Regions from separate parts of the Rhizobium sp. CAU 1783 genome, predicted to be linked through region 1. Evidence: riboswitches for the same ligand, from Rfam matches in the RefSeq annotation. Region 1 holds a riboswitch; each other region holds the start of a gene.

The links. Region 1 has a riboswitch for cobalamin ahead of ACX93L_RS12175 (ABC transporter ATP-binding protein). Riboswitches for the same ligand answer to the same signal wherever they lie in the genome.
Region 2: linked by a shared signal. The riboswitch ahead of cobU (bifunctional adenosylcobinamide kinase/adenosylcobinamide-phosphate guanylyltransferase) and the one ahead of ACX93L_RS12175 (ABC transporter ATP-binding protein) in region 1 are both predicted to bind cobalamin.
Region 3: linked by a shared signal. The riboswitch ahead of ACX93L_RS11120 (aromatic ring-hydroxylating oxygenase subunit alpha) and the one ahead of ACX93L_RS12175 (ABC transporter ATP-binding protein) in region 1 are both predicted to bind cobalamin.
Region 4: linked by a shared signal. The riboswitch ahead of bluB (5,6-dimethylbenzimidazole synthase) and the one ahead of ACX93L_RS12175 (ABC transporter ATP-binding protein) in region 1 are both predicted to bind cobalamin.

The regions. Positions count from the first base shown of each region.
Region 1 is NZ_JBTOLM010000002.1:1,107,462-1,114,590, reverse strand. It holds gene ACX93L_RS12185 (ROK family protein) at 1-963, shown strand, start outside; gene ACX93L_RS12180 (haloacid dehalogenase type II) at 1,058-1,708, shown strand; cobalamin riboswitch at 1,765-1,978, shown strand; gene ACX93L_RS12175 (ABC transporter ATP-binding protein) at 2,088-2,894, shown strand; gene ACX93L_RS12170 (ABC transporter substrate-binding protein) at 2,912-3,865, shown strand; gene ACX93L_RS12165 (FecCD family ABC transporter permease) at 3,865-4,926, shown strand; gene tam (trans-aconitate 2-methyltransferase) at 5,035-5,814, shown strand; gene ACX93L_RS12155 (DUF982 domain-containing protein) at 5,883-6,128, shown strand; gene ACX93L_RS12150 (cupin domain-containing protein) at 6,302-6,814, opposite strand; gene ACX93L_RS12145 (trans-3-hydroxy-L-proline dehydratase) at 6,899-7,129, opposite strand, start outside.
Region 2 is NZ_JBTOLM010000003.1:489,542-496,670, forward strand. It holds gene ACX93L_RS16185 (RluA family pseudouridine synthase) at 1-122, shown strand, start outside; gene ACX93L_RS16190 (HAD-IA family hydrolase) at 119-772, shown strand; gene ACX93L_RS16195 (ATP12 family chaperone protein) at 783-1,586, shown strand; gene ACX93L_RS16200 (hypothetical protein) at 1,650-2,408, shown strand; cobalamin riboswitch at 2,478-2,848, shown strand; gene cobU (bifunctional adenosylcobinamide kinase/adenosylcobinamide-phosphate guanylyltransferase) at 3,018-3,542, shown strand; gene cobW (cobalamin biosynthesis protein CobW) at 3,547-4,620, shown strand; gene cobN (cobaltochelatase subunit CobN) at 4,875-7,129, shown strand, end outside.
Region 3 is NZ_JBTOLM010000002.1:903,495-910,623, forward strand. It holds gene ACX93L_RS11100 (FAD-binding oxidoreductase) at 1-1,017, opposite strand, end outside; gene ACX93L_RS11105 (L-threonylcarbamoyladenylate synthase) at 1,034-2,014, opposite strand; gene ACX93L_RS11110 (GGDEF domain-containing protein) at 2,253-3,323, shown strand; gene ACX93L_RS11115 (DUF6656 family protein) at 3,349-3,951, opposite strand; cobalamin riboswitch at 4,259-4,463, shown strand; gene ACX93L_RS11120 (aromatic ring-hydroxylating oxygenase subunit alpha) at 4,575-5,819, shown strand; gene ACX93L_RS11125 (FAD-binding oxidoreductase) at 5,821-6,906, shown strand.
Region 4 is NZ_JBTOLM010000001.1:1,087,110-1,094,238, reverse strand. It holds gene ACX93L_RS05005 (methyl-accepting chemotaxis protein) at 1-1,153, opposite strand, end outside; gene bluB (5,6-dimethylbenzimidazole synthase) at 1,317-2,027, opposite strand; cobalamin riboswitch at 2,074-2,280, opposite strand; gene ACX93L_RS04995 (TolB family protein) at 2,325-3,155, opposite strand; gene ACX93L_RS04990 (NAD+ synthase) at 3,187-4,866, opposite strand; gene ACX93L_RS04985 (LTA synthase family protein) at 5,084-6,982, shown strand.

The DNA.
Region 1 (7,129 bases):
TCCTCCGACAGCGTGCAATATTCGCTCGCCGACTATACCGGGACACTGATCGACCGTTTCGAGGAAGCCCGCGATCACGCCGCCTCCTCGCCGATCGCCTTCATCGCCGGCTTTCGAGACGCGCTGGCGAGGCTCGCACAACGATCGAAGCTCGCGCCAGAGCGGATCACGGCGGTGTCGGTCAGTTCCAAGGGCATGGTCGATGCCGGCGGGACACGGCTCCTCTGGTCGCCGGTGTTCGGCCGCGAGGAGATCGACTTTTCGACCGCGCTCGATCTCGCCCCCCAGACGCGGGTCCGTGTCAACAACGAGACGCTGCTGGTCGCCCATGCGCTCGGCCTTCGCGCCGACAAGGATGCTGCCCGCCCCTTCAATGCGCTCGCCACGCTTTCGCTCGGCCATTCGATCGGGCTCGGCATCGCGAGGCGGGGACAGTCGGGCGACCTCGAGGTCAGCGCACCGAACTTCGGCCACATGCTGAACGCCTCGGACGGCAAGCTCTGTCGCTGCGGCTCCTACGGCTGCGTCGAGGCGTCGGCCGGTTTCTACGGGATCCTGCGCACGGCCTTCGAGGTGCCGCCCGACACCATCCCCGCCAAGTTCGTTCCGCTTGCCGAGATGGACAAGATCGCCAACCGGGCGCGCCAGGGCCATCGCATGTCGGAATACGCCTTCCGCCAGGCGGGTCTTGCGCTCGGCCAGGGCCTGTCGCGGGTGCTCAGCCTCTACGACAACATGCCGATCGTCATCACCGGCTACGGCACGCGCTACATCGATCTCCTCACCCGCGGCCTCGACGAGGGACTGTCGCAATCCTTCCACGTCCGCATTCACGGACCGCCCGAGATCAGCGTCGTGCCCGAGGAGGCGACGCTGGTGTTCGAGGGGCATCTCGACCGGGCGCTGACCGAAATCGACAACGACATCGCCGGTCTCCGGGCCGAGGAGACCGCCACGCGATAAGGCCGCGGCACCGGCGTGACGCTGAAGGCGCGCGCGACCTTGCCGAGCGGCCTTTCGGCGCCTATGACTTCCGGAGCTTTTGACGGGAGGAACGATGTCCACGGCGGCCTATGTCTTCGATGCCTATGGCACGCTTTTCGACGTGCATGCGGCGGTGCGCCGCCACGCCGAGCGGGCCGGCCCCGAGCACCAACGCTTTTCCGAGATGTGGCGCGCCAAGCAGCTCGAATATTCCTGGGTGCGCAGCCTGATGGGCAGCTACCGCGATTTCTGGCAACTGACCGAAGAGGCGCTCGACTACACGCTCGCGCGCTTTCCGGGCGTCGACCGGGCGCTGCGTGCCGATCTTCTCTCGGCCTACTGGACGCTCGACTGCTATCCGGAAGTGCCGGCCGTCCTCAAGGAGCTGAAGAGCCGGGGGGCCAAGCTCGCCATCCTGTCCAACGGCTCGCCCGAGATGCTGGCGGCGGCGGTGAAGAACGCCGCCCTCGACGTGATCCTCGACGACGTCTTCTCGGTCGACGCGATTCGCGCCTACAAGACCGCGCCCGAGGTCTACGACATGGTGACCACTGCCTACCGGCTCTATCCGCACGCCGTTTCCTTCCAGTCGTCCAACCGCTGGGACGTCGCGGGCGCGCAACGATTCGGTTTCCGGACGGTGTGGATCAACCGCCTCGACCTGCCTGACGAATACACCGATCACCGTCCCGACCTGATCCTGCCGAACCTTGCCAGCCTGTGACGCGCAGGCCAGGCGGATGCAAAATTTCACCATTGACGCCACGATGTAACATCGTTACGCCAACCACCGTTGAAGGTTTCCCAAGGACTGGCGTCCCGAGGAATTAAAAGGGAACACGGTGCGACGTACCCATCAGGGCGCAAGACCGTGGCTGCCCCCGCAACTGTGAGCGGCGAGCTCGACCGGACATGCCACTGGCCGAAAGGCTGGGAAGGCCCGGGAGCGCGATGACCCGCAAGCCAGGAGACCTGCCATCGACGATTGACGAAACCTGGCCGGGGTGTGCCAAGGGAAACGACGATGGCGATTGCGACTTACACTGCTGCTTCTTGCCCGACCGGATCTCGTTCTGGCCCCCGCGTGACCGCGGAGGCGAGCGATGGAGCTTTCAGAATCCCTATACGGGCCTAGACCTGCTGCACTGAAAGTGGAGGCTCTCAGCTGGGGGCCGACGCGGCGGCAGACCATCATCCATGATCTCACCTTCTCGGTGAACCCCGGCGAGATGCTGGCGATCGTCGGCCCGAACGGGGCCGGCAAGTCCAGCCTGCTGCGCTGCCTCTACCGTTTTCACCGGCCGGTCGCGGGTCGGGTCAGCCTCGACGGCACCGATCTGTGGCAGCTCGAGCCCCCCGACGTGGCCCGCCGCGTGGCGACCGTCCTGCAGGAACCGGCCGGCGACTTCGGCCTAACGGTCGCCGAGGTGGTCGAGCTCGGCCTCACGCCCCATGCCGAAAGCCGCAACCGCAAGGCCGCTCTTGCGGCCGTCGGCGAGGCTTTGTCGCTGATGAAGCTCACCCATCTCGCCGCGCGCAGCTTCGCCTCGCTCTCCGGCGGCGAGAAGCAGCGCACGATGATCGCCAAGGCACTGGTGCAGAGGCCCGACCTCTTGATCCTCGACGAGCCGACCAACCATCTCGACATCCGCCACCAGCTCGAGGTGCTCGCGCTCCTCTCCCACCTTCCGACCACGGTGATCGTGTCGCTGCACGACCTGCCGCTCGCGGCCGCCCATGCCGACCATGTGCTGGTCATGCATGACGGGCGGAAAGTTGCCTGCGGCCCGGCGCTCAAGGTGCTGACGCCGGAGACCATCCGCGAGACCTTCGCCGTCGAAACCACCGTCGAACGCCACCCTAAGACGGGGCGCCCGCGCTTTTCCTTCCACCTCGACCACAGTTTCTAATAAAGGAGAAATTTCTGATGCACCGTTCCCTTTGCCTTGCCGCCATGCTTTCCCTCGCCGCCTCTAGTGCGCTCGCCTCCGGCTTCCCGGTCACCGTCAAGAGCTGCGACCGCGACGTGACCTTCGAGGCCGCGCCGAAGCGGGCCGTTTCGCAGGACATCAACCTCACCGAAATGATGCTGGCGCTCGATCTGACCGGACAGATGGCCGGCTATTCCGGCATTTCCGGCTGGTACAAGATGGACGGCGAACTGAAGGCCCGCCTCGGCGACCTGCCGGAGCTTGCCCCGCAGCAGCCGACCAAGGAGGTGCTGCTGGGTGCCGATGCCGACTTCCTGTTCGCCGGCTGGAACTACGGCATGAAGGTCGGTGGCGAGGTGACGCCGGACACGCTCGAGCCGTTCGGCATCAAGGTCTATGCGCTCACCGAAAGCTGCATCCACATCATGAAGAAGGACAAGTCCTCGATGGAGGACATGTATACCGACATCGTCAATCTCGGCCGGATCTTCGGCGTCGAGGAGCAGGCGCTGGCGCTGGTCGACGGCTACAAGGCCGAGATCGCCAAGGCGATCGCCGCGGTGCCGACGGATGCCCCGATGCCGAAGGTTTTCGTCTATGATTCGGGCGAGGACAAGCCGTTCACCGCCGGGCGCTATGCCATGCCGACCGCGCTGATCGAGGCGGCGGGCGGCAAGAACATCATGGACGATGTCGAGACGAGCTGGACCACGGTCGGCTGGGAAGGCGTGATCGAACGCAATCCGGACGTCGTGGTGATCGTCGACTACGGCGACGTCACCGCCGAGCAGAAGGCCGACTTCATGCGCAAGAACCCGGCCTTCAAGGACATTCCCGCCGTGAAGAACAACCGCTTCGTGGTGCTGCCCTATGCGCAGGCGACACCCGGTCCGCGCAATGTCGAGGCTGTGAAGACGCTGGCCGGCGCCTTCCATCCGACGGTCAACTGATGAGCCACCGGCATTTCGTCAAGGGTCCGTGCCATGCGCTGATCCATGCGCTGCCGCTTCTGGTGGCCGGGCTCGCGCTCGGCCTCCTCGGCATGATGCTGGTCGGCGTCAGCGTCGGCGCGGCCAACATCCCGCTCGATACGGTCTGGAAGGTCATTGCCCGCCATCTCGGCGCGACGAACCTCGTCGTCGACTGGTCAGCGGGCCGCGACGCCATCGTCTGGGAGGTGCGCCTGCCGCGGGTGATCCTCGGCGCGGTGATCGGGGCAAGCCTGTCGCTGGTCGGAGCGGCGCTTCAGGCCGTGACCCGCAATACGCTCGCCGACCCGCATCTGCTCGGCATCTCGTCGGGTGCCGCCTTCGGCGCGATCATCGCGCTCCTGCATACCGGCATGTTCTTAGGCCTGGCGACCGTGCCGCTGCTCGCCTTTCTCGGGGCGCTCGCCAGCACGGCGCTGGTGGTCGCAACCGCCCGCTTCGCGCACGCCACCAATGCCAGCCGGCTGGTGCTGACCGGGGTGGCGATCTCCTTCGTGGTGAGTTCGCTCGGGAGCCTCGCCATCTTCCTCGGGGACCCGCGCGCCACCCATATGGTGGTGTTCTGGATGCTCGGCGGGCTGGGGCTGGCGCAGTGGAGCCACCTGCCCTATCCGCTGGTCGCCCTCGTGGTCTGTGGCGCCTATCTCGTCTTCAATGCCCGGCGGCTCAACGCCATGACGCTCGGCGACGAGAACGCCACGACGCTCGGGATTTCCGCCGAACGCTTCCGGCTGGTGGTGTTCGTCGTCTCGGCGCTGCTGACCGGCGCGGCCGTCGCCTTTTCCGGCATCATCTCCTTCGTCGGGCTGATGGTGCCACATGTGGTGCGCTTTGCCGTCGGCGGCGACTACCGCCGCGTGCTGCCGCTTTCGGCGCTTGCCGGGGCCATCTTCCTCGTCGGGGCCGACATGGTGTCGCGCATCGTCATCCCGCCGCAGGACCTGCCGATCGGCATCATCACCGGCCTTGCCGGCGGGCTGTTCTTCATCGGACTGATGCGGACGAACGGACGGATCGGCTGACTGCCGACCGCCTTGCGCAAGACGGAGCCGCAGGGCTAGAAGTTGGGGCGTCGGGGCGCGGCTCCCCCCCCCCCCCCCGACGCTCTCACACCGCAAGGACATGACGCGATGGCCTGGTCCGCGACCCAGTATCTAAAGTTCGAGGAAGAGCGCACCCGGCCGGCGCGTGACCTGCTGTCGCAGGTGCCGCTCGAGAGGGCAGACCGCGTCTTCGACCTGGGCTGCGGGCCGGGAAACTCCACCGAACTGCTGATCGACCGTTTCGGGCAAGGCGCCGTCACCGGCCTCGACAGCGATCCGGACATGCTGGACAAGGCGCGCACGCGGCTGCCGGGCACACCGTTCGTGAAGGCCGATCTCGCCACGTGGCGGCCGAACCGGCCGGCCGACCTTCTCTATGCCAATGCCGTGCTGCAATGGCTCCCCGACCACCTGTCGCTGATGGAGCGTCTTCTCGATCATCTGGCACCCGGCGGGGTTCTCGCCATGCAGATGCCGGACAACCTCGACGAGCCGACGCATCTTCTGATGGAAGAGACCGGGGCCGCGGGGTCCTGGGCGCCGGCATTTGCCGGGGGGCGGCTCCGGCGTCAGCGGCTCCCCTCACCGGCCGGCTATCTCGAACGGCTTTCGCAAAACGCCCTGCGGGTCGATGTCTGGCACACGGTCTACTATCACCCGATGGCGAATGCGGAGGCGATCGTCGAATGGGTGAAGGGCACCGGCCTTCGCCCCTATCTCGACGCCGCGGGACCGGACAATGCCGATGCCTTCGTCGCCGACTACACTGCCCGGATCGCCCGCGCCTATCCGCCGATGGCCGACGGGCGTGTTCTTTTGCGATTTCCGCGGCTCTTCGTCGTAGCGGTCAAGGGCGAACTTCGCTAGAAAGCGACGCAATGCCCTGCCATGCCGGCAGGGACCCAAACTCCTTTTTCTTCCGAAAGCCCGACCCGATGAGCAAGCCCTGGAGCAAACCCGTTACCCTCGCCCTCGGTGAGGACGGCGAAGACGTGACGATCGACAGCACGGAAGCGGCGTCCTGGGCACTGATCGAGGACTGGCCGACCGAGGAAGGCACGGCGCTCGACAAGGCACTGCTCGTCTGCATGGACGTGGTGGCCGGCAAGAAGAGCGACGAGGACGCCCGCCGCGCCTTCATCGAGGCAGCCCTCGAAGCCGGCATCGCCGTCCGCAAATAGGCAATTCGCTTGCCTGCCGCCCTGCTTCTCGCCGGTTTTCCTGGAGGCAGACGCCCTGCGGCGGAAGGTCGAGGGCGCGAACGGTTTCGTCTGGACGCTGGTCGTCGTGGTCAGCGCTTTCGTGCTGACGCTGGCTCTGGCGACTTTCCGAAACGCGGCCTGAGAGCCAAGGTCTAGTCCTGGCCATCCCTTCGGACATCCGGCAGGCCGTCATGCGGGCCAATCGGCCGCTCCGGCCAGTCGTGCCACCAATCCCTGCGTTTGTCCGCGAGATCGCGGTTCCTCGGGTAATAGATGCGGTTCTCGGTCTTCCGCGTTTCGCCGACCACGAGCAGCGTCACCTCTTCCGCGCTATTGTTGATGAAGCTGTGGCACTGACCCGTGCCGGCGGGAAAGCCGACCGCATCGCCCGGCTTCAAGCGATGCAGCACCCCGTCGAGCCAGACGTCGGGGGTACCTGTCAGCACGTAGACGAACTCCTCCTCGGCGCTTTCAGCATGGGGATAGGAGGTGCGGCGACCGGGCGGCAGCCGTTCGTGATGGATGCCGAGCCGGGTAAGGCCGAAATGACGGGCAAGCGGCGCCCCGATCGACATCAGCTCGTCGTCGCCATCGTAATGCGAATTGTCCGGGCCTTCGACATCACGCCAATGCGCGATGCATGCCGGGCGCTCCTTGTTCGTCATCGCAGCCTCCTATCGGGTTTTCCGGTTTAGCATCCAAACACAACGCCCGACGCAAGACCGGTTCCCGCTCTTGCCGGAGTTTCTTCAGAGCTTCGGCCAGGTGTCGGACAGACGGTAACCGCCGGCCCAGGGGTCATCGGGGTCGAGCATCAGCTGCCGCGTGTCGGTGATCCAGGCGCGGCCGGAAATGGTCGGGATGATCGCCTTCCTGCCGCCAATCTCGGTTTCGGCCTCGATCGTGCAGTGAAACTCCGAGCCCATGATGGAGCGGCCGACGAAACGGTCACCGACCTTCAGTTCACCGCGGGCCTGCAG
Region 2 (7,129 bases), on a different contig from region 1:
TCGACATCCCGCATCCGAACGGTGGCCGCCTGCAGGTGACGGCACCTCTGCCGCCGCACATGGTGCAGAGCTGGAACCTGCTGGGCTTCGATCAGGCCGACGGAAACAAGGACGAGGAATGAAGCTGGTACTCTTCGACTGCGACGGAACGCTGGTCGACAGCGTCGCTTTGATCCACGCGGTCATGGTGCGGACCTTCCGCCACTTCGGCAAGGTCGAGCCCACGGTTGGCGCCACCAAGGCGATCATCGGGCTCACCCTCGATATCGCGATTGCCCGTATCGACGGCAAGCCGCATGCGGACGCGGAAGCCGTGGCGATGATGGCGCACTACAAGGACATCTTCCTCGGCGTCCGCAGCGAACTCGGCTTCCATGAGCCGCTTTTCCCCGGCATCGCCGAACTGATCGCGGCCTTGGCCGCCCGCGAGGACGTGCTGATCGGCGCCGTCACCGGCAAGTCGCGCCGTGGCCTCGACATGGTGCTTGAAACCCACGGATTCACCTCCCATTTCTTCGTTTCCCGCACGGCCGATGATTGCCCGTCCAAGCCGCACCCCGCCATGGTCACTGAATGTTGCGATCAGGCGGGTTTCGTGCCGGCCGATACCGTGGTCATCGGTGATGCGGTCTACGACATGCAGATGGCCAAGGCGGCCGGTGCGACCGCCATCGGCGTCTCCTGGGGCTATGCCAGCGTCGAGGAACTCTGGGCGGCCGGTGCCGACGCAGTCGTCGACCGCCCGGCCGACATTCTCGCCCACATTCACTGAGGATACCGTCATGCGCGACGAACTGAGCGACATCTTCGGCACTTCCGTGCCAGAGCCGAGCCACGAGGACCCGGTCCGCCGGGCCCAGATCCAGATGAAACGACCTCAGGCGAAGCGCTTCTACACCACCGTCACGGTTGAGCCGGAGGGCGAAGGGTTCTCGGTGAAACTCGATGGCAAGGGCGTCAAGACACCGGGCAAGCGTCCCCTGACCCTTCCGACCCGCGCAGCCGCGGAGCTGGTCGCAGCCGAATGGCGCGCTCAGGTCGAGACCATCGATCCGGAGAACATGCCGGCGACCCGCCTTGCAAATACCGCGATCGACGCTGTGGCTGACCAGGCCGACGAGGTCTTCGAGGACATCGTGCGCTACAGCGGCTCCGACATGCTGTGCTACCGCGCGGACGGCCCCGAAGCGCTCGTCGAGCGCCAGTGCCTGCGCTGGGATCCGGTCCTGGGCTGGGCGGTGTCCGCCCACAATGCGCGCTTCATCCTGATCGAAGGGGTGATCCATCAGGAACAGCCGGCCGAGGCGATCGAAGCCTTCGCCGCTGCCCTTTCGGCGGACAAGTCGCCCTTGGCGCTGGCATGCTTGCATGTGATCACCAACCTCACCGGGTCGGCGGTCTTGGCGCTCGCCTTCCGCGACCGCTTCCTTTCGGTCGACGAGGCCTGGGGGCTTGCCCATCTCGACGAGGACTGGACCGAGGAACACTGGGGCGTCGACATGGAGGCGCAGGCCCGTCGCGCTCGTCGCTACATCGACTTCGCCGCTGCCGCCGCGATGTTCGAGGCGCAACAGGCTCGAGATTAACCCTTCGCTAACCATAACGATGGAAATCTTTGACGGATCAGAATCATCCGTCCGGGGTTTCCCATGTCCGCGCGCCCTTTCAAGCTCGCCCTAGCATTGTTCGTTGTCGGCATCCTCGCTTCGTGCAGCTGGATGAACCGACCGATTACCCGGCCGCTTGTTTACAACGTGCGCGAGGCCACCGTGATCGCGAACGCCTACGTTCCCCTGCGCATCATCGAAGGTGTCGATCGCCGGGTCTCCGATGCCATCCGGGCGACCCGTCCGCCGGCTGGAGCCGAGCGCGTGGTGGTGGTGATCCGCATCGACAAACTCGGCTACGGCTTCAACGCCCGACGCAAGCTCCAGTCTGCGACTTTCACCGTGACGGCCGCCTCGGTGGAGACCGGCGATCCGGTCGCGACCGGCACCTTCACCGTCAACAGCCCGACCGACGATCCGGTGATGGCCGAGGAGAGCCTTGCCGAAGAGATCGCGAGCCGGGTGCGCTTCGCCTTCTCGCTGGCTTCGCCGACTATCCGCAAGGTGGTTCTCCCACCGCGCACCACCTCGACCCGGCTCATGACGGATCCGGCGCCGCGTGCCTCTGTGGTCCCGCAGGCGTCCCCGACCGCGCCGGTGGCAGCCGCTCCGGCTGCAGTGCCGCCACCTTCTGCAGCCGAAGTTCCGGCCGTGCCGGACCTTGGGGCTGTTCCTGTCGCGCCGGCTTCCGCCATGAAATCCAATGTCGAGGAAGGCGCGAGCGGTTCCGTTGCGCTTGGAAAAAAGGCGGTACCTTGCGATCCCGCCAATGATCCGACTTGCGAACCGCATAAGCCCTGAGCTTCGCGTCGCCACGTCTGCGCGTCGCCACATCTGAGCGTCGATTGACTTGAACGGTCCTTGCGCCTAATCAAATCGCTTACGGATGGTTCTCGGTTCGGCGATTGGCGAGCCGGGAAGCAAAAGGGAATGCGACGATGGGGATCCAGTCCGGAACCGTCAATCGCAGCCGACCCCGCGACTGTAGAGCAGCGAGGGTCTTCCGTCCGGACTTGCGAGGTGAGGGGCGACGGTTCGCGTTGTGTGAACGGTCCGGATCCAGGCAGGAACGGAAAAGCCACTGAAGGGCTGCGCGATCAGCCAGGGCCGGACGCCTCTATGTCTACGAATCGTCCCCCTTTCGCGCCGCATCCACCTTCGGGAAGGCGAGGAGGATCCGCTGGCGCCATCCGGCGCCGCGACCTGCGAGCCAGGAGACCTGCCAACCGTGCCGGGCATCATGCCCACACCTTGCAAAGGGGAGGCTCCCCTTGTTGCCAGCACGGAGGTTGTCGTGGCGACGTATCAGAAGGGCGGAATCCGTCGATTCCGCGACTGCGGGCACCGTTTGGTGCCAGCTGCCGTTCGTGTCGGCGCCGCATGCGTTCAGCGTGTGGCCGGGTCGTGACGATGGCAACGGATCTTTCTACATCCATTCTCGTGCTCGGCGGTGCCCGTTCCGGCAAGTCACGTTTCGCCGAAGGCGTCGTCGTCGATTGCGCGCGCGAACGCCACTATGTCGCGACCGGTCGCGCCTATGACGATGAAATGCGTGACAGGATCAGGCGGCACCAGATCGACCGCGGCGACGGCTGGACGACCCACGAGGAGCCGGTCGATCTCGTCGGTCTGCTGAAGCGCATCGACGATCCAGCGCGGGTCGTGCTGGTCGACTGCCTGACGCTCTGGGTCACCAATCTGATGATGGCGGAGGAGGATGTCGCCGCCCGGTCGGCCGAACTCTGCGCGGCGCTGCCCGGGCTGCGTGCAAAGGTCGTCCTGGTTTCGAACGAGGTCGGTCTCGGCATCGTGCCCGAAAACCGGATGGCCCGTGAATTCCGCGACCATGCCGGTCGCCTGCATCAACTGGTCGCGCAGGTTGCGGCCGAGGTCTATTTCGTTGCGGCCGGCCTGCCGCTCAGAATGAAGGGTTGAACCAATGCTGCAACAGAAGATCCCCGCGACCGTCATCACCGGCTTTCTCGGCGCCGGCAAGACCACCATCATCCGCAACATGCTGATGAATGCCGGTGGCAAGAAGATCGCGCTCATCATCAACGAGTTCGGCGATCTCGGCGTCGACGGCGATGTGCTCAAGGGCTGCGGCGCGGAAAACTGCACCGAAGACGACATCATCGAGCTGACCAATGGTTGCATCTGCTGCACTGTCGCCGATGATTTCATTCCCACCATGCAGAAGCTGCTCGAGCGCGACGTCAAGCCCGACCACATCGTCATCGAGACCTCCGGCCTTGCCCTGCCGCAGCCGCTGGTCGCCGCCTTCAACTGGCCGGATATCCGCACCCGCGTGACGGTCGACGGCGTCGTCACCGTGGTCGACAGCGCCGCCGTTGCTGCCGGCCGCTTCGCCGACGACCATGACAAGGTCGATGCGCTGCGCGAGGCCGATGATAGCCTCGACCACGAAAGCCCGATCGAGGAGCTGTTCGAGGACCAGTTGACCTGCGCCGACCTGATCGTCCTCAACAAGACCGACCTGCTCGACGCCGACGCGATCGCCGCCGTCAAGGCCGAGGTCGCCGAGCGCATCCACCGCAAGCCGACGCTGATCGAGGCGAGAAACGGCGACGTCCCGGCTCTGGTGCTGCTGGGTCTGGGTGCCTCGACCGAGGACGACATCGACAATCGCAAATCGCATCATGAACTGGAGCACGAGGCGCTCCACGAGAGCGGCGAGGCGCATGACCATCATCACGACCACGACGAGTTCGAGAGCTTCGTGATGAAGCTCGGCCCGATTGCCGATCCGTCCGCCTTCGTCGATCGCCTGAAGGGCGTGATCGAGGCACACGACGTGCTGCGCCTCAAGGGCTTCATCGACGTGCCCGGCAAGCCGATGCGCCTCGTCATTCAGGCCGTCGGATCGCGCATCGACACCTATTTCGACCGCCCCTGGACCGCCGGAGAGACCCGCGAAACGCGCCTCGTCGTCATCGGCCTGCACGAATGGGATTTCGGTGCGGTGGTCGAGGCCGTCGAGAAGGCGGCCTGAGGCTTCATTAACCCCATGAACGCGCGGTTCCCCCCCCTTAGCCCTGCCGGGCATCTCCCCCTCAAGGGGGGAGATCGATCTAGCCGCCGCCGTTTGGCGCACGGATGGCTTGCGTCTTCTTCTGAGGAAACGACAAGGCTGCGGGGTGGTGGCGACGACATTGCGGTGGCCGCATTCCGATCTCCCCCCTTGAGGGGGAGATGCCCGGCAAGGCAGAGGGGGGTGTCTGTTCGGCACCGGAGAGGCACCGTCTGATGCACCTTCTCCTTGCCCAGAAAGGGTCGATCAGCGATGGCGAAGAGGCGGTCGATCTCGGTCAGTCGCCGGGCGACATCCTGTTCCTGTCGGCGGCCGACACCGAACTTGCAGCGATCGCCGCCGCCGTTGCGAGCCGCACCGCCGGCCCGAGCTTCCGTCTCGCCAGTCTGATGAGCCTGAAGCATCCGATGTCGGTCGACACCTATGTCGAGCGGACCGCGCGCTATGCCAGGCTGATCGTGGTGCGGGCGCTGGGCGGCGCCAGCTATTTTCATTATGCGCTCGAGGCGCTGCACGCCGTTTCCGCGCGGACCGGCGCCGCCATTGCCGTACTGCCCGGCGACGACAAGCCGGACCCGGGGCTCGCCGAATTTTCGAGGGTCGCACCCGAGGACCTTGCCGCGCTCTGGGCCTATCTGATCGAGGGTGGCGACGCCAATGCGCGCGCCTTCGTTGACTATGCCTGTGCCCTTGCCGGCCATGGCGAAAAGCCCGCGCCCGCCGCACCGCTGCTGAAGGCCGGCATCTGGTGGCCGGGCAGGGGCGTGATCGGGGTTGGAGAGTGGCGAGAGGCTTCTGGGCCTGCCCCTCATCCGCCTGCCGGCACCTTCTCCCCGTCGGACGGGGTGGAGGGACATGCGGCGGCGCCTCCTTCTCCCCGCTTGCGGGGAGAAGGTGCCCGAAGGGCGGATGAGGGGCAGTTTGACGCCGAGGCCATCTCCCCCCTTGAGGGGAAGATGCCTGGTAGGGCGGAGGGGGGTGAACGCCAGCCCGCGCCTATCGTAGCGCTCTGCTTCTACCGCGCCCTCGTCCAGAGCGGCGAGACCAAGCCCGTCGAGGCGATGATCGAGGCTCTGGCGGCCGAAGGTCTGCGAGCGCTGCCGGTGTTCGTCTCCAGTCTCAAGGATGCCGTGTCGGTCGAGACGCTGCGGGCGATATTTCTCGAGGCGCCGCCGGCGGTGGTGATCAACGCCACCGGGTTCGCCGTCTCCGCGCCCGGTGCCGAGCGCGTTTCGACCGTGCTCGACGAAGGGGGCGCCGTAGTGCTGCAGGCGCTGTTCTCGTCTTCCACCCGGCAAGCCTGGGAAGGCTCGACACAGGGGCTTTCGGCCCGCGACCTCGCCATGGGCGTCGCGCTGCCGGAGGTCGACGGCCGGGTTATGACCCGCGCCGTCTCGTTCAAGGCCGCCGCGCGCTACGACGAGCGCGTCGAGGCCAATATCGTCAGCCATGCGCCGGACGAGGGCCGTGCCGCCTTCGTCGCGAGGCTTGCCGCCGCCTGGGCGCGTCTGCGCTTAACACCGACCTCCGATCGCCGCGTGGCGCTGGTGATGGCCAACTACCCGAACCGCGACGGCCGTCTTGGCAATGGTGTCGGCCTCGACACGCCGGCCGGCACGGTCGAGGTGCTCGGCGCCATGGCGGCGGCCGGTTATCAGGTCGGCGACCGCCCCGTCGACGGTGATGCGCTGATGACCCATCTGATGGCCGGCCCGACCAATGCGGCGGCAGATGGCCGCGAGATCCGCGAGGTGCTGCCACTGGCGGACTACCAATGCTTCTTCGCAGCACTGCCGCCGAAGGTTCGCGACGAGGTGACGGCGCGCTGGGGTGCCCCGGAGACCGATCCGTTCTTCCTTGACAGCCACTTCGCCCTGCCGCTGTCCCGCCTCGGCAATGTCGTCGTCGGCATCCAGCCGGCGCGTGGCTACAATATCGATCCGAAGGAAACCTATCACTCGCCGGATCTCGTGCCGCCGCATGGCTATCTGGCCTTCTACGCCTATCTGCGCCAGCGGTTCGATTCCCATGCGGTGATCCACATGGGCAAGCACGGCAATCTCGAATGGCTGCCCGGCAAGGCTCTGGCTCTCTCGGAAGCCTGCTATCCGGAGGCGGTGTTCGGTCCGCTGCCGCATCTCTATCCCTTCATCGTCAACGATCCAGGCGAGGGTACGCAGGCCAAGCGCCGAACCTCCGCCGTCATCATCGACCATCTGACGCCACCCCTGACGCGCGCCGAAAGCTATGGCCCACTGAAGGATCTCGAGGCGCTGGTCGACGAATATTACGAGGCGTCGGGCGGCGATCCGCGCCGCCTGAAGCTGCTGAAGAAACAGATCCTCGACCTCGTCGCCGACATCGGTCTTGATCAGGATGCCGGGATCGCCAAGGGAGAAGCAGAGGAGGCCGCTCTCGAGAAGCTCGACGCCTATCTCTGCGACCTGAAGGAAATGCAGATCCGCGACGG
Region 3 (7,129 bases), 200 kb from region 1:
CTCGGACATGCTTTCCCGCAGGCGCCAGAAGGCGTCCTGCTGGGAGAGCGAAGACGCGATCGCGGCATCTTCAACGAGGCCGCTTTCGGCTGCCTCTCCCAGCAGACGGTGGATCATCGCCTCCGCGCTCTCCACCGAATCCGAGGTGGAAATGTCGATGAGCGCGTACCAGGCATGCGGCGAGGAGAGCGGATCACGAACGCCGGTGATATGCCGCGTGGTGAAGTCTATGCCGATCCGCGGCATCAGTTCGAAGCCGGTCAGTGCCGTGCCGCACAGCATCGAGGCGCGTTCGAAAAGGGCGAGCGCCACCTCGGGAGAGCGGACCCCAGCAAAGGCGACCTGCCGGCCGCGCGGTTGCGGAACCATCTTCAGCACGGCGCCGGTGATGACGCCGAGCGTGCCTTCCGCACCGATGAAGAGATCGCGCAGGTCGTAGCCGGAATTGTCCTTCTTCAGGCGGCGAAGCCCGTTCCAGATCTCGCCCGTCGGCAGCACGACTTCGAGCCCGAGGCAGAGCTGGCGCATGTTGCCATAGGCGAGCACTGCCGTTCCCCCGGCATTGGTCGAGAGATTGCCGCCGATCCGGCAGGAACCTTCGGAGCCCAGCGACAGCGGGAAGAGCCGGCCGTTTTCCGCCGCCGCCTTCTGGATGTCGGCAAGGATGCAGCCCCCTTCGGCGACGATGACGTCGGCCACCGGGTCGATTTCGCGGATACGGTTCATCCGCTCGAGCGACAGCACGACATCCGCCCCGCCGTCGCGCGGCACCTGGCCGCCGACATGCCCCGTTCGTCCACCGGCTGGAACGACCGGCGTGCCGGTTGCGCTGGCAAGCGTCAGGATGGCGGATACCTCTTCCGTCGATCCGGGCTTCAGCACCAGCGGCGAGCTGCCATGATAAAGTCCGCGGCTTTCGATAAGATAGGGGGCTATGTCATGGGCCGCGGTGAGCGCATTCGCTTCGCCGACGATGGCGACGAAAGCCTTCAGCGGTTCGGGCAGGCTTTTGGTCATGCCGGGCCTCCTTGGCTTACGCTTCGCGCGGCGCGGCCGCCCGCTTCAGCCGGTCGTTGATCGCTTCGCCCAGTCCCTCCTCCGGGATGGGCATGACGGCGATACCGGTAATCCCGGCGATGTCCGCCTTCTTCAGGAAGCCAAAGAGATTGGCCGCCGCCTCGGCGAGATCTCCCGACGCGCTGAGTTGCAGCACGGTCGCAGCCGCATTTTCGCCGCCCACCGGACCGCTGCCGAAGCGGATCAGCGCTTCGCCGGAGCTGACCGAGGTGGCGTCGAGCCGGACACAGGCGTTCGGCGCATAATGGGAGGCCAGCATGCCCGGCGCCTCGATCGCCGCTGTCCCGGCCGCCTTGATGCGCTCGACGGTCAGGCCGGTTTCCGCCTCGATCGCCTCGACCGGCACGCCGCCGGGCCGCAACAGGCGGATCCGGCCGTCCTCGACCTTGACGATCGTCGATTCCACCCCGACGGGGCAGGGGCCGCCGTCGATGACGAGATCGATACGGTCGCCGAGGTCGGCATCGACGTGACGGGCCGTGGTCGGGCTGATCTTGCCCGAGGAGTTGGCGCTGGGTGCCGCGAGCGGCCGGTCGAAGGCGCGGATCAGCGCGCCGGCAAATCCGATCGGCACGCGGATGCCGACCGTGTCGAGCCCGGCGGTCGCCAGCGGATGGATGGTGCTTTCGGGTTTCAGCGGCAGGACCAGCGTCAGCGGTCCCGGCCAGAAGCGTTGGGCGAGTTTGCGTGAGACCGGGTCGAACACGGCATGCCGCTCGGCCATCTCGAGGTCGGCCATGTGGCAGATGAGCGGATTGAAGCGCGGCCGCCCCTTGGTCTCGTAGATGCCGGTGATCGCGTGCGGGTCGGTGGCGTCGGCGGCAAGCCCGTAGACGGTCTCGGTCGGGATCGCCACCGGTCGCGCCTGTCTGAGGACCGCAAGCGCCGCGGGGATCGCTTCCCCGGCTTTGTCTTCGGCCCCAATGATCCGCGCCATGGTTTGAAACGCCTTCCTGTTCTTCGCTTTCCCGTCCATAGCGCGAGAGCGGCGGCGGGATCAAACGCTCTTTTGGTCAGGGCCCGCCAGAGGTTTTCCACAGCTTCGAAAACCCCTAGAAATCACTGAGAAGGCATTAGCTAAAACTTTATCCATCGACGTAACCGAAAGAAAGAAATGTTGCGCCTATAGTCCCCGGCAACTGAGCCTTTTCGCCTTCTCTCCCGGGAAACGAACCATGCAGCAAGTCAAGAACCCTGCCTCCAGCATTGCGCTTCGCGTCGCCACGGCGATGCACCAGATGGGCATAGACGGACTGCCCCGGAATTACGAACTCGTCTATGAGGCCTATGCCGGCTCCAATCCGGAGCTGGTCCGCGACTTCATCGCGCTCGGCAAGATCAAGACCCAGGATGCGCTCGATGCGCTCGGGCGCAAGTATCTGCCGCACCATCACGAGGACGGCCTGCTCAGCCGGCAGAACGGTCAGGTGCGGGCCGAGATGAGCAACTTCATCAGCCTGCTCAATCAGGAGAAGATCTCGCTCACCGACTATGGTCGCCTGATCGGTCATGCCTCGAAGGTCATCATGACCGAGGGCGATGTCGACCCGGCCGCGCTCGGCCAGTCGATCACGGCTCTCAAGGTCGCCACCGAGCAGCGCGCCAGCCAGAACAGCAATGTGGTGCGCGCCGTCGTCGACAAGACCGCGACGCTTGCCGACCTGCAGCGCGAAGCCGACGACGCGGAAGCGGCGAAATTCGTCGACCCGCTCACCGGCCTTGCCAGCCGCCGCGCCTTCAACAAGGCGCTGGCCAAGATCTATGTCAATCCGGAAATGCCGGTGCTTTGTGGCATGGTGATCGGCGAGATCGACGATTTCGCCCGTCTTTCCGAGCAGATGGGGCCGACCTCGGCCGAACGCTTCCTCAAGCAGGTCGCCAAGGTCATGGAGGCCGTTGCCGGCGACGGTGACTTCGCCTGCCGCTTCGATGGCGGACGCTTCGGCATGCTGCTCTACACCTCCGAGCAGGAGGAGGTGAACCGCATCGTCGACCTGGTGCGCACCAAGCTCAGGACCACGGTCGTCAATGCTGGCAACGGTCGCGCCCTCGGCCAGATCCCGATGTCCTTCGGCATCTGCTTCTCCGAACAGGCGCCGAACGCCTTCGACTTCACCAATTTCACCGAAAAGGCGCTCGCCGCCTCCAAGGCCGCCGGCGGCAACACCGTGACGATCTACGGCGCCAACGATTATGTGCCGAAGGACTGGCTGATCTACAAGAAGCAGCCGGTCGGCGGGTTCTGACGGGCCCGAAGGGGAAGCCGGGCGTTCAGAGCTTGGCGATGATCTTGCGCAGGTCCTCGTTGCTGGTGCCGAGCATCAGCACGTTCTTCAGTGCTTCCTTCGGGTCATGGGTGCGGAACAAAAGCCCGTTCTGGCGGACCGAGCGGTCGATCGCCATCGAGCGCGTTTCCTTGTCCGGATGGATCGCCACGGCGAAATACATCCGCGCATAGTTTGGCCGAATATGCTCGAAGAACTGCTCGCCGCCCACTTCGGCAAAGAAGTTGGCGATGTAGAAGGCCCATTTGACGTCGGCATATTTGGCGAAATTGGTCCGCGCCGCCGTCACGTGGCAGTAGCCGAGATGCGGGCTGTTATCGAGTGTCTTGTGGAACACCATCTTGGGGAACTGGATCGAGCGGTGAAAGCCGTTGATCCGTTTGTGGGTCGTCTCGCCTGCGGCCTCCAGCCGGCGTCCGGTACGGGCCGCGACCTCCTCGTAGGTCAGGTAGCGCCGTTCTTCCGCCAGCCAGTCCTCGCGCTGGCGCGAAATTCGGCCGGTGCGCAGGAATTCCGTGTGCACGGCCTTGGGCGAAACGGCCGCCTTGGGGTCGGGCTTGTTGGCTGCGAAATATCTCAGCTTCTGCATGGAGCGGGGCTCTGATTCCTAAGGTGAATTAGCTGATGCTACGGCAAGGATGTTAACGACAATTTGCCGCATCCTGCTCTCTCTCGGTTTCCCGAGGCTTGCGATGCCAGGGTGCGTCCCGTGCAAATGCCTATTGCTTGTCATTTTGCGCCACTAATTTCAGCAGTTTACTGGAGAAGAAAAGTTACATAATTGAAAAATATAGATATTTCCTTCTTCAATATTGATTTCCATCAAGATTGGAAATGTCGCAAATGTTTGGGGCGGTGTCGTTTCGCAGTGCATCAAGCGTCCGGCGACTATGCTTAGATGAAACCACACTCGAGGTGACGCCCGGCTAGGGAGGGCGGAAAATCGGGAAGCCGGTCAAATTCCGGCGCTGCCCCCGCAACGGTAGTGGAGAAGGCGTGAAGGCAAAAGACCACTGGGGTTCAGGCCCTGGGAAGGTGCCTCGCGCGGTTCGCAGAGAACGTCTCCAGAGCCCGGAAACCAGCCTGGAGAATGAAACTGATTGACGGTCGCGGCGGGCGGCCCGAGACGGCTATGTCCGGTGTCGAACGACGCCGAGGCCCTGCATGTTCTCGCTTTCCGCCATGGGCAAAACGGATACGAGGACGACAAAAATGGACCTGCAGAGCACGGTACTGCGCCAGCTGAAAAACCGCCGCGAGGGCTACAGCCTGGAGCAGCCTTTCTACATCGACCAGGACTACTTCAAGCTCGACATGGAAACCATCTGGTACCGCGACTGGCTCTTCATCGGCCATGACTGCGAGATCCCGAAGGCCGGCAACTATTTCACCGTGCAGATCGGCGATTACCCGGTCGTCGTCGTCCGCGGCAAGGATGGCGTCATCCGCGCCTTCCACAACACCTGCCGCCATCGTGGCCACCGCGTGTGCACCCAGGAGAAGGGTGCTTCCGCCAAGCTCGTCTGTCCCTATCACCAGTGGACCTATGACCTCGACGGCTCGCTGGTCTTCGCCCGCCAGATGGGCGAGGACTTCGACAAGTCGAAACACGGCATGAAGCCGGTCGCCTGCGAAAGCGTCGCTGGCTACATCTTCGTCTGCCTTTCCGAGGAGCCGATGGATTTCGCGCCGGTCCGCGCCACCATCGAGCCCTACATGAAGCCCCATCGCCTCGCCGAGGCCAAGGTCGCGGCAAAGACCACGATCATCGAGAAGGGCAACTGGAAGCTCGTCTGGGAAAACAACCGCGAATGCTACCACTGTGCCGGCAACCATCCGGAACTGTGCCGCACCTATCCGGAAGCGCCGACCGCGACCGGTGTGCAGGGTGCCAAGGACGACCCTTTCATCTCCGAGCACTGGGCGCGCTGCGAGGCCGCCGGCCTGCCGAGCGAATTCACCATGGACCCGACCGGCCAGTTCCGCGTCGCCCGCATGCCGCTGATCCAGGATGCCGAAAGCTACACCATGGACGGCAAGCCGGCGGTGAAGAAGCCGCTCTCGGGTGACGTCAACATCTCCCACATCGGCACCATGCTGCTGTTCCATTATCCGACCACCTGGAACCACATGCTCGGCGATCACGCGATCTCCTTCCGCGTTCTGCCGATCTCCGCCGAGGAAACCATGGTCACCACCACCTGGCTGGTGCACAAGGATGCCGTCGAGGGCGTCGACTACAACGTCGAGGACCTGACCCATGTCTGGAACATGACCAACGACCAGGACCGTGCCATCGTCGAGGAAAACGCCTTCGGCATCCGCTCCCCGGCCTACGAGCCCGGTCCCTACTCGGTCGAGCACGAAGGCGGCGTCATGCAGTTCGTCGAATGGTACGCCAACTTCATGATCAACCGTCTGCAGGGCGACAAGGCTCGCCTGTCCGCGGTGGCCTGACATGAACATCGCGCTCCCCAGCTACCGTCATGTGGATGAGATGCGCCCCTGGTCCGACCGGGAGCACAGGCTCGAATGCGTTGCCGTCACGCCGGAGGCTCCCGACGTGATGACGTTCACTTTCCGGCCCGATCGTCCCGGCCATTTCTTCCGCTATCTGCCCGGCCAGTTCGTGACCCTCGAACTGCCGGTCGGACCGGAGCCGGTGATGCGCACCTACACGCTCTCCTCCAGCCCGTCGCGGCCCTATACGGTTGCCGTGACGGTCAAGGCCCAGTCCGACTCGATCGGCACCCGCTGGATGTTCGATCACCTGAAGCCCGGAATGCAGCTGAAGGCGATCGGCGCGCTCGGCGACTTCTCCTATGCCCGTCATCCGGGACGGAAATATCTCTTCGTTTCCGCCGGATCCGGTATCACACCGATGGTGTCGATGACCCGCGACTTGTCCGACCGTCAGCCGGATTCGGACATCGCCTTCGTCCATTGCGCCCGCTCGCCCGACGACATCATCTTCCGCTGGGAACTCGAGGCCAAGGCGCGCGAGATGCCGCATCTGACGCTCGGCTTCATTGTCGAGCAGCTGTCCCGCGGGCAGCTGTGGTCGGGACTGAAGGGCCGTATCGACAAGGCCAAGATCGCGCTGCTCGCTCCCGACTTCCTCGAGCGCACCGTGTTCTGCTGCGGCCCCGCACCGTTCATGGCGACGGTGCGCGAAGCCCTCGAGGGTGCCGGCTTCGACATGAAACAGTACCATGAGGAGGCCTTCCAGCCGGTCAAGCCGCAGCCGCCGATCGTGGTCGCCGACCATGCCGATGGCGAGCAGCCGACCAAGGTCACCTTCGCCATGTCGGGCAAGGACGGGCTCTGCGCGCCTGGCCACACCATTCTTCAAGCTGCCCGCGCGTCGGGCGTGCGCATCGGCGCGGCCTGCGAATCCGGTCTCTGCGGCACGTGCAAGGTGATGAAGGTGTCGGGTGAGGTCGAGATGGAGCATAACGGCGGCATCCTCGATGAGGAGATCGACGAGGGTTACATTCTCGCCTGCTGTTCGCGTCCGCTCGGCGACGTCGAGATCGAGGCCTGACATACCGGGACCGGCGGCATGTCCGCCGGTCCTGCTCTCGCGATCAGTATTGTTGTCCTGTCTGCGCACCACGGTAAGAACGCGCTGACGCTCCGTTCTCGCCGACCGAAACCGCGCATGGTCTCCGCAGGGAACAAATTCCCTTCTTGCCCGTTCACACCGCGTGTCATCCGGCACCGGTCTTGCGCCATCGAAAAATGCTGCCTGTCACCGCAAGGAAACG
Region 4 (7,129 bases), on a different contig from region 1:
CCAGGTCGTCGGAAGCCGCCCGCATTTCCGCCGAGCTGGAGCGGATCTCATGCGAGACGTTGGCGATGCCGGACATCGCTGACTGCAGCTTTTCGGCCGACTGATTGAAATTGAGCCGCAGGCGATCATATTCGCCCTCGAAGACCCTGGTGATGCGTGAGGTCAGGTCGCCATGGGCCAGACGATCGAGAGCCTCGGCCACCGTATCGACGGCGGTTTTCGTCCGGTTGAGCTCGGCTATGCGGTCGGCTTCGTTCATCGACTGGATCTCCGCCAGCCGTTCGCGATTGCGCTTGTCCTCGAGCTCGGCGTCACGGCGAGCGATGAGGTTTTCGCGGAAGTGCGTGAACGCCCGGGCGAGGTCACCGATCTCGTCGGAGCGCTCGGCTCCGGCAAGCTGCGCATCGATGTGGCCGTCCGCCAGACGGTTCATCGCGTCCGTTGCCCGGTCGAGCGGTGCAAGCAGCCTGCGCATCACGAAGAAGGCTAGGCCGGCACCGCTGGCGAGCAGCACGAGGCCGAGCGCGGCCAGAAGCGCGGCCATGGATTCCGCCTCCGCGCGCGCATTGGAGATGTCCGCCTCAGACTTCCTGATTTCCCTGTCGACGATGGCTGTGACCATCGAATGGGTTGCCTCGATCTCCTTCTGCAGGGCATCCGAGAAGCTGTCGAAATTGCCCATCAACTTGTTGCCCTCGGCCGGCCCTCCCTTGATGAAGGCATTGGCCATCTCGATGCCGGCCTTGTGGAAGTCCGCATAGCGATCCGCAAGAAGCTTCATGGCCGGGACGAGGTCAGGCGCTTCCAGGGCGACGGAAAGTGTATTGATGCGATCCATCAGCTTGGCCAGACGTGCGGCCTCTTCCTCGGCCAGTTTGAAGCCGTCGTCCAGGCCATCCTTCGCCTGGGTGGCGGAAATATCGGTCAGCGATTCCTGTGTGCTGACGATGGCAAGCTCGACCTCCTTCTGCGCGGCGATCAGGTCGCGCAGATAGACGTCTGCCTTACGTTCGGTCTCGTAGAGATCGATGACCGTTTCGAGTTGGTGCTGTCCGAAATAGTCGGAAATGGCGAGCACGGTGACGCTGACCAGGACGAGACCGCCGATCGCTGCGGGAACCGCTTTTCCGAGACGAATGTTGAAAAGCTTCATGAAGACCCCAAAGACAACAATGAAAAGGTTTGGCTCGCCGCTTCATCCGGCGCGAAACCTGCGTCATGCAGTCGAGGGAAACCCTGAGCATGGCCAGATTTAGCCATGCCGCCTTAATTTATGTTAAACACAACAGGTCCAGATCAGTATAAAGTAACTATACTTACGTTTCTCGGTCGAAGGCAGGCGAAAGAGGTGCTCCCCAGACCTCTCCGAAGACGAGATCCTCGATCGGCAAACGCTGCCGCCAACCCTTGAGCGCCAGTTCGGGCTGATCGTAGAGGCGATCGACATAGCCGACACAGAACCAGCCGATGACCTCGACATGCCCTGGAATGCCCAACAGCGCGCGAATGTCGTCCTGGTGAAAGATGCTGACCCAGCCGACGCCGACGCCTTCCGCACGCGCGGCAAGCCAGAGATTCTGCACCGCGCAGACGGTCGAATAGCTATCCATTCGCGGATTGTGGGTGCGCCCAAGCACCACAGGCCCGGCCCGCGTCGGATCGCAGGTCACGCATATGCCGAGCGGCGCCTTGCGGATGCCTTCGAGCTTCAGCCGCATGTAGCTGTCGCGCTGTTCACCGGAAAACATCTCGGCCGCCTCGTCATTGGCGCGGCAAAAGGCCCGCCACACCGCCTCGCGCCGCACCTGATCGCGCACCACGAGAAAGTTCCACGGCTGCATGAATCCGACCGACGGCGCATTGTGTGCGGCCTCCAGCAGGCGGGCGATCAGATCCTCGGGTAAGGGATCAGGCAGAAACTGGTCACGGACGTCACGACGGGTCCGGATCGCCTTGTAGACGGCCTCGCGCTCTTCGACGGAAAAGGCGCCGGCCCGGACGAGATGCTCGCTCGGTTCATCTTGCATCGTTTGTTCCCCAACAATGCTGACGACCGCCCGCCGTCCACGCGGGCAAAGCCTATCTTGCCAGGCCGGTCTTCTGACTGGGCTTCGGCTGGATCGCGCCGCCTTCCCGGCCTAAAGACCAGTGGCTCGGGTCGCAACCGACCCGTTCGCGCGCTCCATCCACCTCACAGCGTTGGGCACGTGCCGGATTTCCACCGGCTTCCCGATTCTCCCGCCGTTCGACACGCCGGGCACCTGACGGAATCGTTCTAGCGCAATCGTCGCGCGACACAAGCCGTCGCATGCGACATCGGCAATTCAGGCGACGGGGAAATACCGCACATAGGCAAACGCTTCCCCGTCCGGCGCCCAGTTCGGCACATTGATGGTGCCCTGACCACCGAACAGTTCGAACAGCGTCTCGATGTTCTGCCCGTCCGGGTCCATGAGGCGAAGCCGGACAGGAAGGTCCCGCGGATGGTCGAAAACCTCCGGATCATAGGAGAGCAGCAGCACCTTGTCGCCGTTCGGCGAAGGATGCGGAAACCAGTCGCCGAAACGGCTGTCGGTGATCCGCTCGGCCGCACCGCCGGACGCTGGCACCCTCCAGATCTGCATCCGCCCGGTCCGGCTCGAATTGAAATAGATCCATTTCCCGTCCGGCGAATAGTCGGGCCCGTCGTTGCGGCCCTCGCCGAAGGTGAGCCGCGTCTCCTCCCCGCCGTCGATGGAGATGGTATAGATGTCGAAGACATCGTCCCGAATGCCGCAATAGGCGAGCCGTGCCCCGTCCGGCGACCAGCCGTGCCAGTAGGAAGGCACGTTGCGCGTCACCTGGCGGGGCTCCCCGCCGCCTGCCGGTAGGACATAGATACAGGACTTGCCGTAGGCGACCTTGTCCGAAATCGCGATCTGCTTGCCGTCCGGCGAAAGGCCATGATCGTTGTTGCATCGCGTGGCGAATCCGGTGTCGATCAGCACCGGCTCTGCGCTCCCGTCCACCGGCAGGCGATAGAGTAGGCCGTCGCCGTTGAGGATCAGAAAGGCGCCGTCCGGCGTCCAGTTCGGCGCCTCGACGAGGCGCTCCGTCTGCCAGACGACGCGATGGCTGCGCGTGCGGATATTGTAGATTTCGACGGAGCTGCGCATCTTCCCTCCCGGAAACGCGCCGCCGGCCGCCTCAGCGGTCGCGGAAGCGATTGGTGATCGGATAGCGACGATCCCGGCCGAAATTCTTGCGGGTGATCTTCACCCCCGGCGCTGACTGGCGGCGCTTGTATTCGGCAAGATAAAGCAGATGTTCGACCCGGTGAACGGTGGCGACGTCGTGACCGCGTGCAACGATCTCGTCAACCGACATTTCCCGCTCGACCAGGCATTCGAGAATGTCGTCGAGCACCGGATAAGGCGGCAGCGAATCCTGGTCCGTCTGGTTCGGACGGAGTTCCGCCGACGGCGCCTTAGAAATGATGTTTTGCGGAATGACTTCACCAGAGGGGCCGAGCGCACCCGGCGGCACATGGCCGTTGCGCCAGGCAGCCAACGCATAGACCTGCATCTTGTAGAGGTCCTTGATCGGATTGAAGCCGCCGTTCATGTCGCCGTAGAGCGTCGCATAACCGACCGACATTTCCGACTTGTTGCCGGTCGTCACCACCATCGAGCCGAATTTGTTGGGGATCGCCATCAGAATGGTGCCGCGCGCGCGGCTCTGCAGGTTCTCTTCGGTGATGCCGCTTTCAGTCCCCTCGAACATGTCGGACAGCGCCGAGAGGAAACCTTCGACCGGCTCGGCGATCGGCACTGTGTCGTAGTGGCAGCCGAGCGCCTTGGCGCAGGCCGCAGCATCGGCAAGTGAATCCTGCGAGGTATAGCGATAGGGCAGCATGATCGTGCGCACCCGCTCCTCGCCCAGAGCATCGACTGCGATTGCCGCGCAGATGGCGGAGTCGATGCCGCCGGAAAGGCCCAGCACGACGCTCTTGAAACCGTTTTTGTTGACGTAGTCACGGAATCCGAGGACGCAGGCCCGGTAATCGGCCTCCTCCTTTTCCGGAATGCGCGACATCGGCCCGTCGCCGCACCGCCATCCGTCCTGCGCCCGTTTCCAGGTCGTCACGGACACGGTCGCCTCGAACTGACTCATCTGGAAGGCCAGCGTCTTGTCGGCGTTGAACGCGAAGCTCGCACCGTCGAAGACCAGTTCATCCTGGCCGCCGAGCTGGTTCGCATAGATCATCGGCAGGCCGGTCTCGATGACCTGTTTCAGCACGACCTGATGGCGCACGTCCACCTTGCCGCGATAATAGGGCGAGCCGTTCGGCACGAGCAGCATCTCGGCACCAGACTCGGCGAGCGTCTCGCAAACGCCGAGTTCGCCCCAGATGTCCTCGCAGACCGGGATGCCGAGGCGGACGCCGCGGAAGTTGACAGGCCCCGGCATCTCGCCGGCGACGAAGACACGCTTCTCGTCGAATTCGCCATAGTTCGGCAGATCGATCTTGTCGCGCGTCGCAATGATCTTGCCGTTGTCCAGGACAGCGATCGAATTGTAGCGGCCCTTGTCGTCCTGACGCGGGAAACCGATAATCACGCCAGGCCCGCCGTCGGCGGTATCAGCCGCCAGCTGTTCGACAGCCGAAAGGCATGCCTTGAGGAAGGCCGCCTTGAGAACGAGATCTTCCGGCGGATAGCCCGAGATGAAAAGCTCGGTGAAAAGCACGAGATCCGCGCCGTGGACCGACGCCTCCGCCCGAGCTTCCCTTGCCTTGGCAAGATTGCCGGCAACGTCGCCCACGGTGGAATCAAGCTGCGCGATTGCGATGCGAAGGGTGTCGGGTCGGGTCTGAATCTCGCTCATGTCCATCGTTTAGCGCGTGCGTCCGGCCTTCGCAACGGCGGGTATTCAAATGCCGCGTTCGCGGCGCCACAGCTGTCAAGGAAATGCGGGGAACAAAGACCGGTGCGCCATGGTTCATCTGGCGTTCATAACGGTTATGTGACAGCTATGCGAAACTTTTATGAAACCATCTTTTCTGCTGGAGAGCGAGTTGGCCGAGATTATCTCCGAGCCCCGAATGTCGGTTGAAGACGCCCCGAGCGGTGCCGCGTCCACGGCCAGGGTGACCGCGCTGCGCGGCTCCATGCGCATCGTCAACTCGTTGCTGCTGGCGCTGTTGACGATCATCGTAACCGAATGGCTGGCCCGCGGTACGCTGATCGACGTCTCCGACTATCTCCTGTCCTCTGCCCGCCCCGGAATGGTGGCGGTCGGCGTCCTGTTCCTGCTCTTCATCGCTGTAGACGCCGTCTTCGGCCGTGTCTACCAGTCGGCTCTCGTACTCGTGCCGCTCGCGATCCTTCCTGCCTTTCTGTCCATGCAGAAGCAGCAATATCTGTCCGACCCGCTCTATCCGAGCGACATGCTGTTCGGCCGCCAGATCGGCGAACTGGTGCCCGTCATGTTCGCGGCCCGCCCCTTCGCCTCCATCGGCCTCGTCCTCGGTGTGGTCGGGCTGTTGGCGCTGCTCGCCTATCTGCTCGTGCTCGGCCGCCGCCACTTCCCTTCGCTTTCGGCCCAGTCGAAGCTCGTCCGCCTCGTCGTGGCGCTTCCTCTGATCGGCGGCTTCCTGTCGCTGATGAACCCGAATTCCTTTTCCTACCTGCGCGACCGCCTCAACATCGTCCCCATGATGTGGGATCAGCAGGAAAACTATCGCCACAACGGCTTCCTTCTGGCCTTCGCCTTCAACGTGCCGATGGCCAATGTCCAGGCGCCGCAGGGCTACAATTCCGAGGTTATCGCCGACATCGCACCGGAACGCCTGCCGGCGAGCTTCTTCGGCGGTCGCAATGCCGACGTCATCATGGTGATGAGCGAGTCCCTGTGGGATCCGACCCGCATCACCAATGCGAAACTGTCGCCCGATCCGATGCCGACGATCCGTGCCGCGTCCTCGGGTAACCTGTTCTCGCCCGAATTCGGCGGCATGACGGCCAATGTCGAGTTCGAGGCGCTAACCGGCTTCTCCAACGCCTTCCTGCCCTATGGCAGCATTCCCTACCAGCAATATGTGCGCCGCCCCTTGCCGTCGCTGGCAACCTTCTTCTCGTCCAAGGGCTACACGACCCGCGCGTTCCATCCCTTCCAGAGCTGGTTCTGGAACCGCTCGAATGTCTATCGCTCGCTCGGCTTCGACAGCTTCCGCTCGGAAGAAAACATGCCGGTGTTGGACAAGCGCGGTCTCTTCGCATCCGACGATGCGCTGACGAAGGAAATCATCCGGTCTGCCGACCAGACCAAGGAACCCTTCTTCTTCTTCGCCGTCACCCTGCAGGGCCACGGCCCCTACGAGAAGAACCGCTACGCGAAGAACACGATCGGCATCGAATCGACGGCCCTTGCCCCGGAAAACCGCGACAGCCTCGCGACCTATGCGCAGGGCGTCCGCGAGGCCGACAGCAGCCTGAAGGCGCTGATGGACTGGGCCAAGAAGCGTCGTCGCGAAACGATCATCGTGCTTTTCGGCGACCATCTCCCGCCGCTCGGCAACGTATACACCGACACCGGCTACATGCCCGACGTGGTTGCCACCCGTAAGGCCCCGGTCAGCATCATGAAGCGGGAGCACGAGACCCCGCTTGTCGTCTGGTCATCCAAGCGCGGCGTCCAGAAGGACATCGGTTCTGTCAGCCCGTCGCAGCTGCCCTATTATGTGGTGCGCCTCGCCGGCTACCGTCACCCCTTCTACACCGGCGTTCTCGGCAGGCTGAACGAGCGCTATGCGGTCATCGATCGCCACCAGTTGATCGAGCGCGGCGAGCGCACCCATCCGGACTGGGCGACGAATGGCGAGCCGATCGACCCCATGATCCGCGACTACCGCTTCCTGCAACATGACCAGATGTTCGGCGACGGTTTCGGCACCGAACGCTTCTTCCCCGAGCAGGTCGAACGCACAGGCGCTGAAAGCTGACGGCGCCCCGCCGGCGGACCACAAATCGGTCATGGTTCGCTGGCACTAACCTTTCCATAATGTATGACTTGCGTGTGACGCGGAAACGCGCCATTGACACACTACGGATATGAATACCGTCTAGCGAGGGAAAGCCTCCTCCTTGGC